3 regions of the Priestia sp. ABM2_011 genome follow, and region 1 is predicted to be linked to each of the others. Evidence: predicted binding sites of a transcription regulator. Region 1 holds the regulator's gene; each other region holds the start of a gene.

Region 1 (3,436 bases):
ATTTTATCTCAAACTATTTTTGCAGATAAAATTATAGAAATGCAAAAACAAGCAGAACAAATGCAGTTTATTTTTGGAGGCATGTTTTTATGAAGAATATCCCTTTAACACGAGGGTTTATTTATATTATTATGGGGATTTTATTCACCTACTTGGCAATTCAAAATGCTCAGGAAACCGTTTGGAATTTCCCCACAATCTTATTTGCACTCGTAGCCGCATTCGATTTCAGGTTTGCGGTTCGCATCTTTATCTTGCACTACAAAATTAAAAAATTGCAGCAGCAATATAAAAATCAAGATGATTCATCTAAATAAAAAAACCACTGTTTCAGTGGTTTTTTTACATACTAACATCTTCTCTTTCTTGCTCTGCTCTTGCCTTTAACACTTTGCGATACGAAATGCGGGAAATAATGATACTGATTTCATACAAAATTAAGAGCGGCACTGTCACCATCATGTGCGAGAGCAATTCCGGTGGTGTAATAAGTGCGGCAATAACTAGCAGTACGAAATAGGCATATTTTCGAATTTGAGATAAAAACATAGGCGTTATAATTCCTAATCTCGTCAAAAACATTACGACGACAGGAAGCTGAAACAACAGGCCAAAAGGCAGTGTGAGCTGCATTAAAAAAGAAAAGTATTCATTAATGCCAATTACTTGGTTTACATTCAGCTCATCAGAAACGCGCGTCATAAAATCGACGACAAATGGAAACAACACAAAATAAGAAAAAGAGACACCGCCGATAAAGAGAAAAATGGAAACAGGAATATATCCAAGCGTTACCTTCCGCTCTTTTTCATATAAACCAGGACTAATAAATGCCCAGAGTTGATACAGTGCAACAGGAGCTGCAAGTACACAGCCGATAATAACAGCAAATTGCATATAAATCTTAACTGGATCTGTTAGCCTAAATGCATTCATCGTTAAATTTTTTGCCTCATCAGCATGCTGTAAATAGACAATGACCTTATCCGCTATAAAAAAGCCGCCAATTGTGGCAATCACAAAGAAAAATAAAACAATTAAAATGCGTTTTCGCAGCTCTCCTATATGATCATATATTGACATTTCTTGTTCGGTCATACTATGATCACCCTTTTACTCTTTGTCATCTACTTGACGCTGTTTATCTTTTTCACGATCTTCTGATGCACCGCTAGCGGCATGCTTAAACTCTCTAAGCGTTTGGCCCACTGATCTTCCTAGCTCCGGTAACCGTTTCGGTCCAAAAATAAGCAGTGCTACAATCGCAATAATAATCCAACTGCCTGCTCCAATCCCCATATTCCCACTCTCCTTATTAATTTAGACTTAAGGAAATCGTAACACAGTCCGCCTTATTCAACAGGATAATTTTTCAAAAAGTAGACAAGCGACTGTAATTCTACAGCAAGATCAATATGATGGAGTCGAATCTCATCCGGTACGTTCAAGCGTGCAGGAGTAAAGTTTAAAATTCCTTTAATTCCGCAACTCACTAAACGATCAGTAATTTGCTGAGCAACAGTGGCAGGAACGGTTAAAATCGCTACTGAGATGTCATCACTCATATAATCTTCCAATTGGTCAAGATGATAAACCGGCACGTCGCCTACTTTCGTACCTACTTTATCTTCTATCACATCAAAAGCGCACTCAATTTTGGTGTTATTATTTTTAATAAAATTATAATTTAAAAAGGCCGTTCCTAGATTCCCTACGCCAATCAGTGCTACTTTCGTTACTTCATCTTGGTCTAACGTTTTACGGAAAAATGTAAGTAAATAATTCACATTGTAGCCGTATCCCTTTTTTCCTAATGCACCAAAGTAAGAAAAGTCCCGACGAATAGTAGCAGAATCCACTTTCACTGCCTCACTTAACTCCGCTGACGACACACGCTGTTTACCCGAAGCATGCAAATTTTTCAAAAAACGATAATAAAGCGGCAATCGCTTAGCCGTTGCTTGTGGTATTTTTAATTGTTCAGTGTTCACGTTGTACCCCCTCAGTTCATGTATGTCATTACTAACATTTTCAAGTCATATTGCATTACCTTTCACAAAGCATCAACCGCTTTGAGGTAGCGCTTCCAATTCTCTCTCTTTTCTCTTGTTTTATATATACTCCGCTTCACACCTCGACGGCTTTTGTCTATTCAGCACTCCTTAAAGTCGGTATGTAGAACGAAGCAATTAGCCCTTCAAAGGATCGGTTTGTTAGTCATGACGGATTTTTTTACATCCATCATAGATAAGTTCAGAGATGCACTTATCTCTTATCTTAACATAGTATCCTGTATAAAATGTGCAGGTAAAATCATTTTATTTCATGAATCAAAACATTCGCTTCATCATTTGTCCTTGTCCCTCTACAAATTACAAACGCTTGTAGGAAGAACTTGTAGTTAAAAATATGTTAAAATACACTATGGATATACTACTAGAGGTGAAAAAATGATTATTCTACAATTGAACGGTATTACAAAATACTATGGGGCAGAACCCATTTTATCGAATATAAAGTTAGAAGTACAATCAAAAGACCGCATTGCCCTAGTGGGACGAAACGGTGCTGGTAAATCAACTTTATTAAAAATTATTGCTGAGCAGCTTTCCTATGACAGCGGAGAAATTATTAAACCTAAGGGTGTTTCCATTGATTATATGGGACAAGATACAGTTCTTGAGTCAACACTCTCCATATGGGAAGAAATGATGACTGTCTTTGCTCCATTAAAGAAGATGGAAAAAGAATTACGTACGCTTGAAACGAAGATGGGTGATCCAGACATTTTTAATGATTCAGTTCAATACGAAAAACTAACCAAAGAGTATGATCAGCTTCAAGTAACGTTTAAAGATTTAGGCGGCTATCAATATGAAGCGGATACACGATCTATTCTTCACGGTTTCCGTTTTTCAAACTTTGACTACAGCACCCCTATTTCCTCCTTAAGCGGTGGACAAAAAACGCGCCTAGCTCTTGCAAAACTGCTTTTAACAAAGCCTGATTTGCTTATTCTGGATGAGCCTACCAACCACTTAGATATTGAAACTTTAGCATGGCTGGAACAGTTTCTGCAAGGGTATGAAGGAGCTATTTTAATCGTTTCACATGATCGTTACTTCCTTGATAAAGTCGTAAATCAAGTGTATGAAGTCGTACAAAAAACAACGGTGAAGTACACGGGCAACTACTCTAAATACCTTGTACAAAAAGCAGAGCGATATGAAAAAGAGTTGCGTCAGTACGAAAAGCAGCAAGATGAAGTCGCAAAGCTGAATGATTTTATTCAGCGAAACATCGCCCGCGCATCGACTACAAAACGTGCGCAAAGCAGACGTAAACAGCTCGATCGAATGGAGTTAATAAATCGACCTAACGAAGGCGAAAAATCAGCTAGTTTTTCGTTTGAAATTGAACGTCAAAGCGGAAATGA
Region 2 (3,436 bases), 260 kb from region 1:
TTATAACAGAAAACTCAATAACTGTATACGTGGTGACTTTAGTGAGCGGAAGCAAGCAGCAGACGCTTAAGTTCGATGCATATACTGGACAAGAGTGCTCATAATTTTTTATCTTAAAACATACATTTCATTTTTCATTCATATCAAGCAGAGGGTGCTTCAAGGCATCCTCTGCTTTTCTATTTTGTAACTGGAAACATTACCGGTTATCTATGTTAAGATAAATGTAGATTATTCTCGTAAAATGGATAAAACTAGAATGAACTAAATTAAATAGATAGGGTGTACACATGAGAAAAGAAGTACAAGTTATAGCCAAAGAAGCTTTTATTAAAAAAGTGAATAAAGGTTATCCACTCATTGAAAAAGATGCGCTTGTTGATGGTCATAAACTGCAAGAAGAAGGCGTTATTATTAACTTAGTCACTCCAAAAAATCAATTCTTAGCCAAAGGCTATTATGGAAAACAAAACAAAGGCTACGGATGGATTCTGACGAAGAAGAAAAGTGAACAAATTGACGCGGCGTTTTTTGTACGAAAAATTCAGCGAGCTATTGCCTCTCGTCACGATTTTTATGCGTCTGAAGATACAACTGCTTTTCGTGTATTTAATAGTGAAGGTGACGGAATTGGCGGCTTAATCATTGATTATTATGACGGATATTACGTCACGAGCTGGTATAGTGAAGGAATTTATCAATTTAAAGAATACGTTATTGAAGCTTTAAAATCTGCGCCTAACTTTAAAGGGCTGTACCAGAAAAAACGTTTCAACGTAAAAGGGCAGTATATTGAAGAAGATGATTTTGTAGTAGGGGATAAAGGTGAGTTCCCTTTAATTGTAAGAGAAAATGGTATTCGTTTTGCCGTTTATTTAAATGACGGAGCGATGGTTGGGGTCTTTTTAGATCAGCGAGACGTCCGTAAAACGATTCGAGATAAATATGCAAAAGGAAAGACCGTTCTAAACATGTTTTCGTATACAGGCGCATTTTCAGTGGCGGCCGCTCTTGGAGGAGCTGCGAAAACAACAAGTGTCGACTTGGCCAATCGCAGCTTGGCAAAAACAATTGAGCAATTTAGTGTAAATGGAATTGATCACGAAGCACAGGACATTATTGTGGAAGATGTTTTTAAGTATTTTAAATATGCGGTTAAGAAGAATATGACGTTCGATCTTGTGGTGCTAGATCCGCCGAGCTTTGCTAAATCGAAAAAGCATACGTTCAGCGCGGCAAAAGACTACAAAGATTTATTAAAAGAAGCCATTGCTCTTACAAAGCCAAATGGTGTCATTGTAGCTTCGACGAATGCAAGTAATTTTGATATGAAAAAATTTCATTCGTTTATTGAAAAAGCTTTTAACGAAAAAGGGGAACGTTACAAAATGATGGAGCAGTTCTCTCTTCCAGCTGATTTTAAAACAATAAAAGAATTTAAGTCAGGTGATTATCTCAAAGTCGTGTTTATTCAAAAAGTAAATCGTTAAATGCAAGGCTGCATGATGAACTCATGCAGCTTATTTATTTTGATGAAATAACGCTTACAAGCTATTTTGATGAAATAACGCTTACAAGCTATTTTGAAGGGAATAAAATGAAGGTGAAAGATAAAAATTGTCAATATGTATGATAAAATAATAAAGGAATTATGCTCAACACTTCACAAATTTACAATATCATCCTTATGAAACGTATTTTTACAATTATTTTATTTTAAAGGGGACAAGTATTGGGTACGAAGGGGAAAGAGCATACTACTATTATTATTTAAAAACATGAAAGGAGAAAGATTATGGCTGAAACAACTAAAAAGCCTGCCGGCGAAGTGAAGTTTATTCCTTTATTAATTTGTCTGGCAATCGGACTTGTTTTATGGTTTATTACACCTCCGTCCGGACTTGATGTGAAGGCTTGGCACTTATTCGCTATTTTTGTGGCTACTATCGTAGGTCTTATCATTAAACCATTGCCATTAGGCAGTGTAGCTATTTTATCTTTAACCATTATTGTATTAACTAATACATTAACACTTGAACAATCGCTCAGCGGTTTTCAAAATACGACGATTTGGTTGATCGTTATTGCATTCTTTATTTCTAGAGGTTTTATTAAGACTGGTCTAGGAACAAGGGTTGCCTATATCTTTGTTCGTTTGTTCGGTAAAAAGACGTTGGGACTATCGTATTCTCTTATCGTAAGTGATTTACTTTTATCACCTGCAATGCCGTCTAATACAGCACGAGCTGGAGGAATTATTCTTCCAATCATTCGTTCTTTATCTGAAACATACGGATCGAGAACTGGAGACGGTACGGAGCGCAGAGTCGGTGCTTTCTTAACAAAAGTATCGTTTCAAGGAGATATGATTACATCGGCTATGTTCGTAACGGCAATGGCGGCCAATCCTCTTGCTGTTAAAATGACGGAACAAATTACAGGAAAGACTATTTCATGGGTTGGATGGGCAGCGGCTGCAATCGTACCTGGAATTATTAGTTTAATTGTGATTCCGCTCGTTATTTATAAGCTGTATCCGCCAGAATTAAAAGAAACGCCGGAAGCATCTGAAATTGCAGCAAAAAAACTAAATGAAATGGGCCCGCTAAAGAAAGAAGAATGGTACATGATTGGGGTATTTTTACTTCTTCTTGTGCTGTGGATTTTTGGCGCTAATTTAAATATTAATGCAACAACAACTGCTTTTATTGGTCTATGTGCGCTGCTTTTAACGCAAGTGTTAAGCTGGTCGGACATCAAAAAAGAACAGGGAGCATGGGATACATTAGTCTGGTTTGCTGTTTTGGTTATGATGGCAACTTTCTTAAATGATCTAGGCATGATTCCTTGGTTCAGTGATCTGATGAAAGGCACTGTTAGTCATATGTCTTGGATGACGGCGTTGATTGTACTAGCTATTGCATATTTTTATTCTCACTACTTTTTTGCGAGTAACACGGCTCACGTCAGCGCTATGTACGCAGCATTTTTATCTGTCATCGTGGCCGCTGGTGCGCCTCCGTTACTGTCAGCATTAATTTTAGCGTTCTTTAGCAATTTATTTGGCTGTTTAACTCACTACGGCAGTGGACCGGCACCGGTGTTCTTCGGTAGTGGATATGTAACGCAGCAAAAATGGTGGTCGCTCGGCTTTTTAATTTCAATTATTCATATTATCATTTGGATTGGAATTGGCGGCTTGTGGTGGAAACTGCTAGGTCTATGGTAAAAAAACAGTGGCGCAGGCCACTGTTTTTTTATGCTTCAGCCCAAACGGATACAGAGCCGCCATTTACAGGGAAGTGTCCGTAGCCGTCTTCTTCGATCACAACTTGGTCTTCTCGGTTCTTTGTGAAGTCGATCCACGTTTGTCCGCTTCGGTGTTCGCCGACGAACATTCTCTTTTCGCCGTCTTCGCCGTTTGACATCACCACAG
Region 3 (3,436 bases), 4.1 Mb from region 1:
TGAGACTAAGTTTCCGTTATTTTAAGCATCTTCAAAAGCATTCTATTCCCTATGCCAGACTTTTCGTATAAATATTTTTTCTTTATATTCCAACATTGTAATCGCATACATAAAACTTATATGTTAGATAACCTAAGACATAAGTTAAATTATTCAGAAAATTCATATACCTCAAATGTATCTTTAAAGATGCATAAAAAATATACCTTTGAAACAAGCAGGTATAGACGCCAGGGGAGGAATGGAAGATGCAAAAAAAGAAACTCGTATCGATTGGAAATGGAATGGCTGGAGTTCGAGCAATTGAAGAAGTATTGAAGGTTTTAAGCGAAGCGTTTGAAATTACGATTTTCGGAAGCGAGCCGCATCCGAACTATAATCGTATTTTACTATCAAAAGTGCTGCAAGGAGATACGAATGTTGAAGACATTACGTTAAACGATTGGAACTGGTATCAAGAAAACAATATTACATTATATACGGGCGAAACGGTTACTAGTATCGATTCGATAAAAAAACAAGTAGCGACAAACAGCGGCAGAGTAGAATCGTATGATGAGTTGATTTTAGCAACGGGCTCTTTTCCTTTTATTCTTCCGATTCCAGGATCTGATAAAAAAGGAGTTACGGCTTTTCGAGATATAAAAGACACGGAAGATATATGGGGACGCAGCACTGGCAGGAGCAAACGGAAGCGCAGGCAAGTGAAGTAAAAACTGCTGTTGTACATAAAGAAAAACAGTTTTCGGATGTATCTGCTTATACAAAAAAAATTCCGGACTTTATCACAAAGCAAATCCAGTCATCTATCGCAATTAAAAAACCTCTGACTCTTGTGCTTGCCACATCCGTAAAGGAAACAGGGTGGCCACAGCAGTTAAAAAAAGATCTAGCATCTACATATGGAAGCGATGTATTTACGGTTAAAACACTTTCATATGGTAACGGGACAACGGATGAGCTTTTATCCTCACATATTGCTGATCAAATTAATCAACTTCAGCCAAACATTATTCTGTTTGAAGCACCTCTTAAAAATGATTACCAGCACCTTACGCTAGATGAGACGTTTGAAAATACAGACAAGCTGATTCATCAGCTCAAAGATTTGAAAAAAACCCTTATGATTCAGCCTTCACAGCCATATATTTCACAAACCGAGTCCTATGAAGAAGGGGTAGAAGCGATCAGGGGAGTATCCGAAGCAAACTGGGTTTATTATATGAATCATTCGCTCATTTGGCCGTTTCATTTAGGAGAGTATATCAATAAAGACAGCGGCAATTTAACGAAAAAAGGAAATGAAGTGTGGGGAGAATACGTTGTGAATTGGTTTACGGGAAAATAAAAAGACAAGCCCTATTATATGTAGAATAGGGCTTGTCTTTTTAGAGTTTTTAGACCAAAACTCTGAAATTATTAATCATTTTTAATAGGAGTGATTTTTATCATAGCTCAGGTTATTTATTCTTGCTAAATTAATGTTGTGAAAAACATCACAAAATAAAATGCAAAGGATGATCCAAATTAAAACGTAATTAGAGCACTTATTTTTTTTGCTTGCTGTTAAAGCAATGGAATCGCATACATACCATAACTGTGTTAGATAACCTAACACATAAGTTGAACGATTCAGAAAATTCATATATCTTAAATATATCTTTAAAGATGCATAGAAAATATATCTTTGAAACAAGCAGGTATAGACGCCAGGGGAGGAATGGAAGATGCAAAAAAAGAAACTCGTATTGATTGGAAATGGAATGGCTGGAGTTCGAGCGATTGAAGAAGTATTGAAGCTTTCAAGCGAAGCGTTTGAGATTACGATTTTCGGAAGCGAGCCGCATCCGAACTATAATCGTATTTTGTTATCAAAAGTGCTGCAAGGAGATACAAATGTTGAAGACATTACGTTAAACGATTGGAACTGGTATCAAGAAAACAATATTACATTATATACGGGCGAAACGGTTACGAGTATCGATTCAGTAAAAAAAGAAGTAGCGACAAACAGTGGGAGAGTAGAATCGTATGATGAGTTAATTTTAGCAACGGGCTCTCTTCCTTTTATTCTTCCGATTCCAGGATCCGATAAAAGAGGAGTTACGGCTTTTCGAGATATAAAAGACACGGATGAAATGCTGCAGGCATCACAGCAGTATAAAAAAGCAGCGGTTATTGGAGGCGGACTGCTTGGATTAGAAGCGGCGCGCGGACTGTTAAATTTGGGAATGGACGTATCTGTGATTCATTTAGCTCCGTATTTAATGGAACGTCAGCTCGACCCAACAGCCGGCAAATTGCTTCAAAACGAATTAGAAAAACAAGGCATGGAGTTTTTGCTTGAAAAACAAACGGCCGAAATCGTCGGCGATGAGCGAGTTGAAGGATTATCTTTTAAAGACGGGACGTTTTTAGAAGCTGATTTGGTCGTGATGGCCGTTGGAATTAAGCCAAATGTTCAGCTTGCAAAAGAAGCGGGACTTGACGTAAACCGAGGAATTGTTGTGAATGACTATATGCAAACGGATATTCCAAACATCTACGCGGTTGGAGAATGTGCAGAGCATAGAGGAATGGTATACGGACTAGTGGCACCTTTGTATGAACAAGGAAAAGCATTAGCAAAAGCGATTTGCGGGGCAGAAAAAGTGCCTTATGAAGGATCGGTTTTATCCACGCAGCTAAAAGTATCAGGTGTTGAAGTGTTCTCAGCAGGAGACTTCACGGAAGATGAAAAGAAAAAAGCAATCAAAGTGTTCGATGAACAAGACGGTATTTATAAAAAACTTGTTTTGCGAGGCAATCAAATCGTAGGAGCCGTTCTTTTTGGAGACAGCAGCGACGGAAATCGACTGTTTTCAATGATTCAAAAGCAAGAAGATGTATCCGATGTCGCAAAAGTGTCGATTTTACAGCCGTCTGGCGGTAACGCGGGTGAAAGCTTAGTAGCAAGCATGAGCGCCGATGATATTATTTGCGGCTGTAACGGCGTAACAAAAGGTACGATTGTGGAAGCTATCCAAAAACAAGGATGCTCATCGGTTGATGAAATCAAAGCTTGTACAAGTGCCTCTCGCTCCTGCGGAGGATGTAAACCGCTTGTAGCGGAAGTGCTTCAGCATACTCTTGGCGCTGACTTTGACGCTACGGCTCAAAAAGAAGCGATTTGCGGCTGTACGACTTTGTCACGAGATGAAGTTGTCGAAGAAATCAAAGCAAAGGGCCTTTCGCATACGCGTGAAGTGATGAATGTACTTGAATGGAACAATGAAGAAGGCTGTTCGAAATGCCGTCCAGCGCTAAACTATTATTTAGGTATGGTGAATCCAACCGGATACGTTGATGAACGCGAATCACGATTTGTGAATGAACGCATGCACGCCAATATTCAAAAAGACGGCACGTATTCTGTTGTTCCTCGCATGTACGGAGG

Evidence for each region. The regulator Rex, encoded in region 1, represses fermentation and respiration genes when NADH is low (regulators of the CRP and FNR family bind a similar motif). The targets are predictions, from matches to a motif close to TTGTGAAATATTTCACAA.
Region 2: a site for Rex is predicted at 1,652-1,669, ahead of ACXAE4_RS01670 (anion permease). Genes of this name have one in related genera too.
Region 3: a site for Rex is predicted at 1,485-1,502, ahead of nirB (nitrite reductase large subunit NirB). Genes of this name have one in related genera too.

The regions. Positions count from the first base shown of each region.
Region 1 is NZ_JBSWUB010000001.1:30,721-34,156, forward strand. It holds gene ACXAE4_RS00140 (CPBP family intramembrane glutamic endopeptidase) at 1-93, shown strand, start outside; gene ACXAE4_RS00145 (YdiK family protein) at 90-317, shown strand; gene tatC (twin-arginine translocase subunit TatC) at 343-1,098, opposite strand; gene tatA (twin-arginine translocase TatA/TatE family subunit) at 1,114-1,299, opposite strand; gene ACXAE4_RS00160 (redox-sensing transcriptional repressor Rex) at 1,353-1,991, opposite strand; gene ACXAE4_RS00165 (ABC-F family ATP-binding cassette domain-containing protein) at 2,451-3,436, shown strand, end outside.
Region 2 is NZ_JBSWUB010000001.1:292,180-295,615, forward strand. It holds gene ACXAE4_RS01660 (PepSY domain-containing protein) at 1-104, shown strand, start outside; gene ACXAE4_RS01665 (class I SAM-dependent rRNA methyltransferase) at 291-1,490, shown strand; gene ACXAE4_RS01670 (anion permease) at 1,796-3,229, shown strand; gene ACXAE4_RS01675 (alpha-amylase) at 3,258-3,436, opposite strand, start outside.
Region 3 is NZ_JBSWUB010000001.1:4,155,747-4,159,182, reverse strand. It holds partial or broken gene ACXAE4_RS22075 (FAD-dependent oxidoreductase) at 249-662, shown strand; gene ACXAE4_RS22070 (SGNH/GDSL hydrolase family protein) at 662-1,348, shown strand; gene nirB (nitrite reductase large subunit NirB) at 1,728-3,436, shown strand, end outside.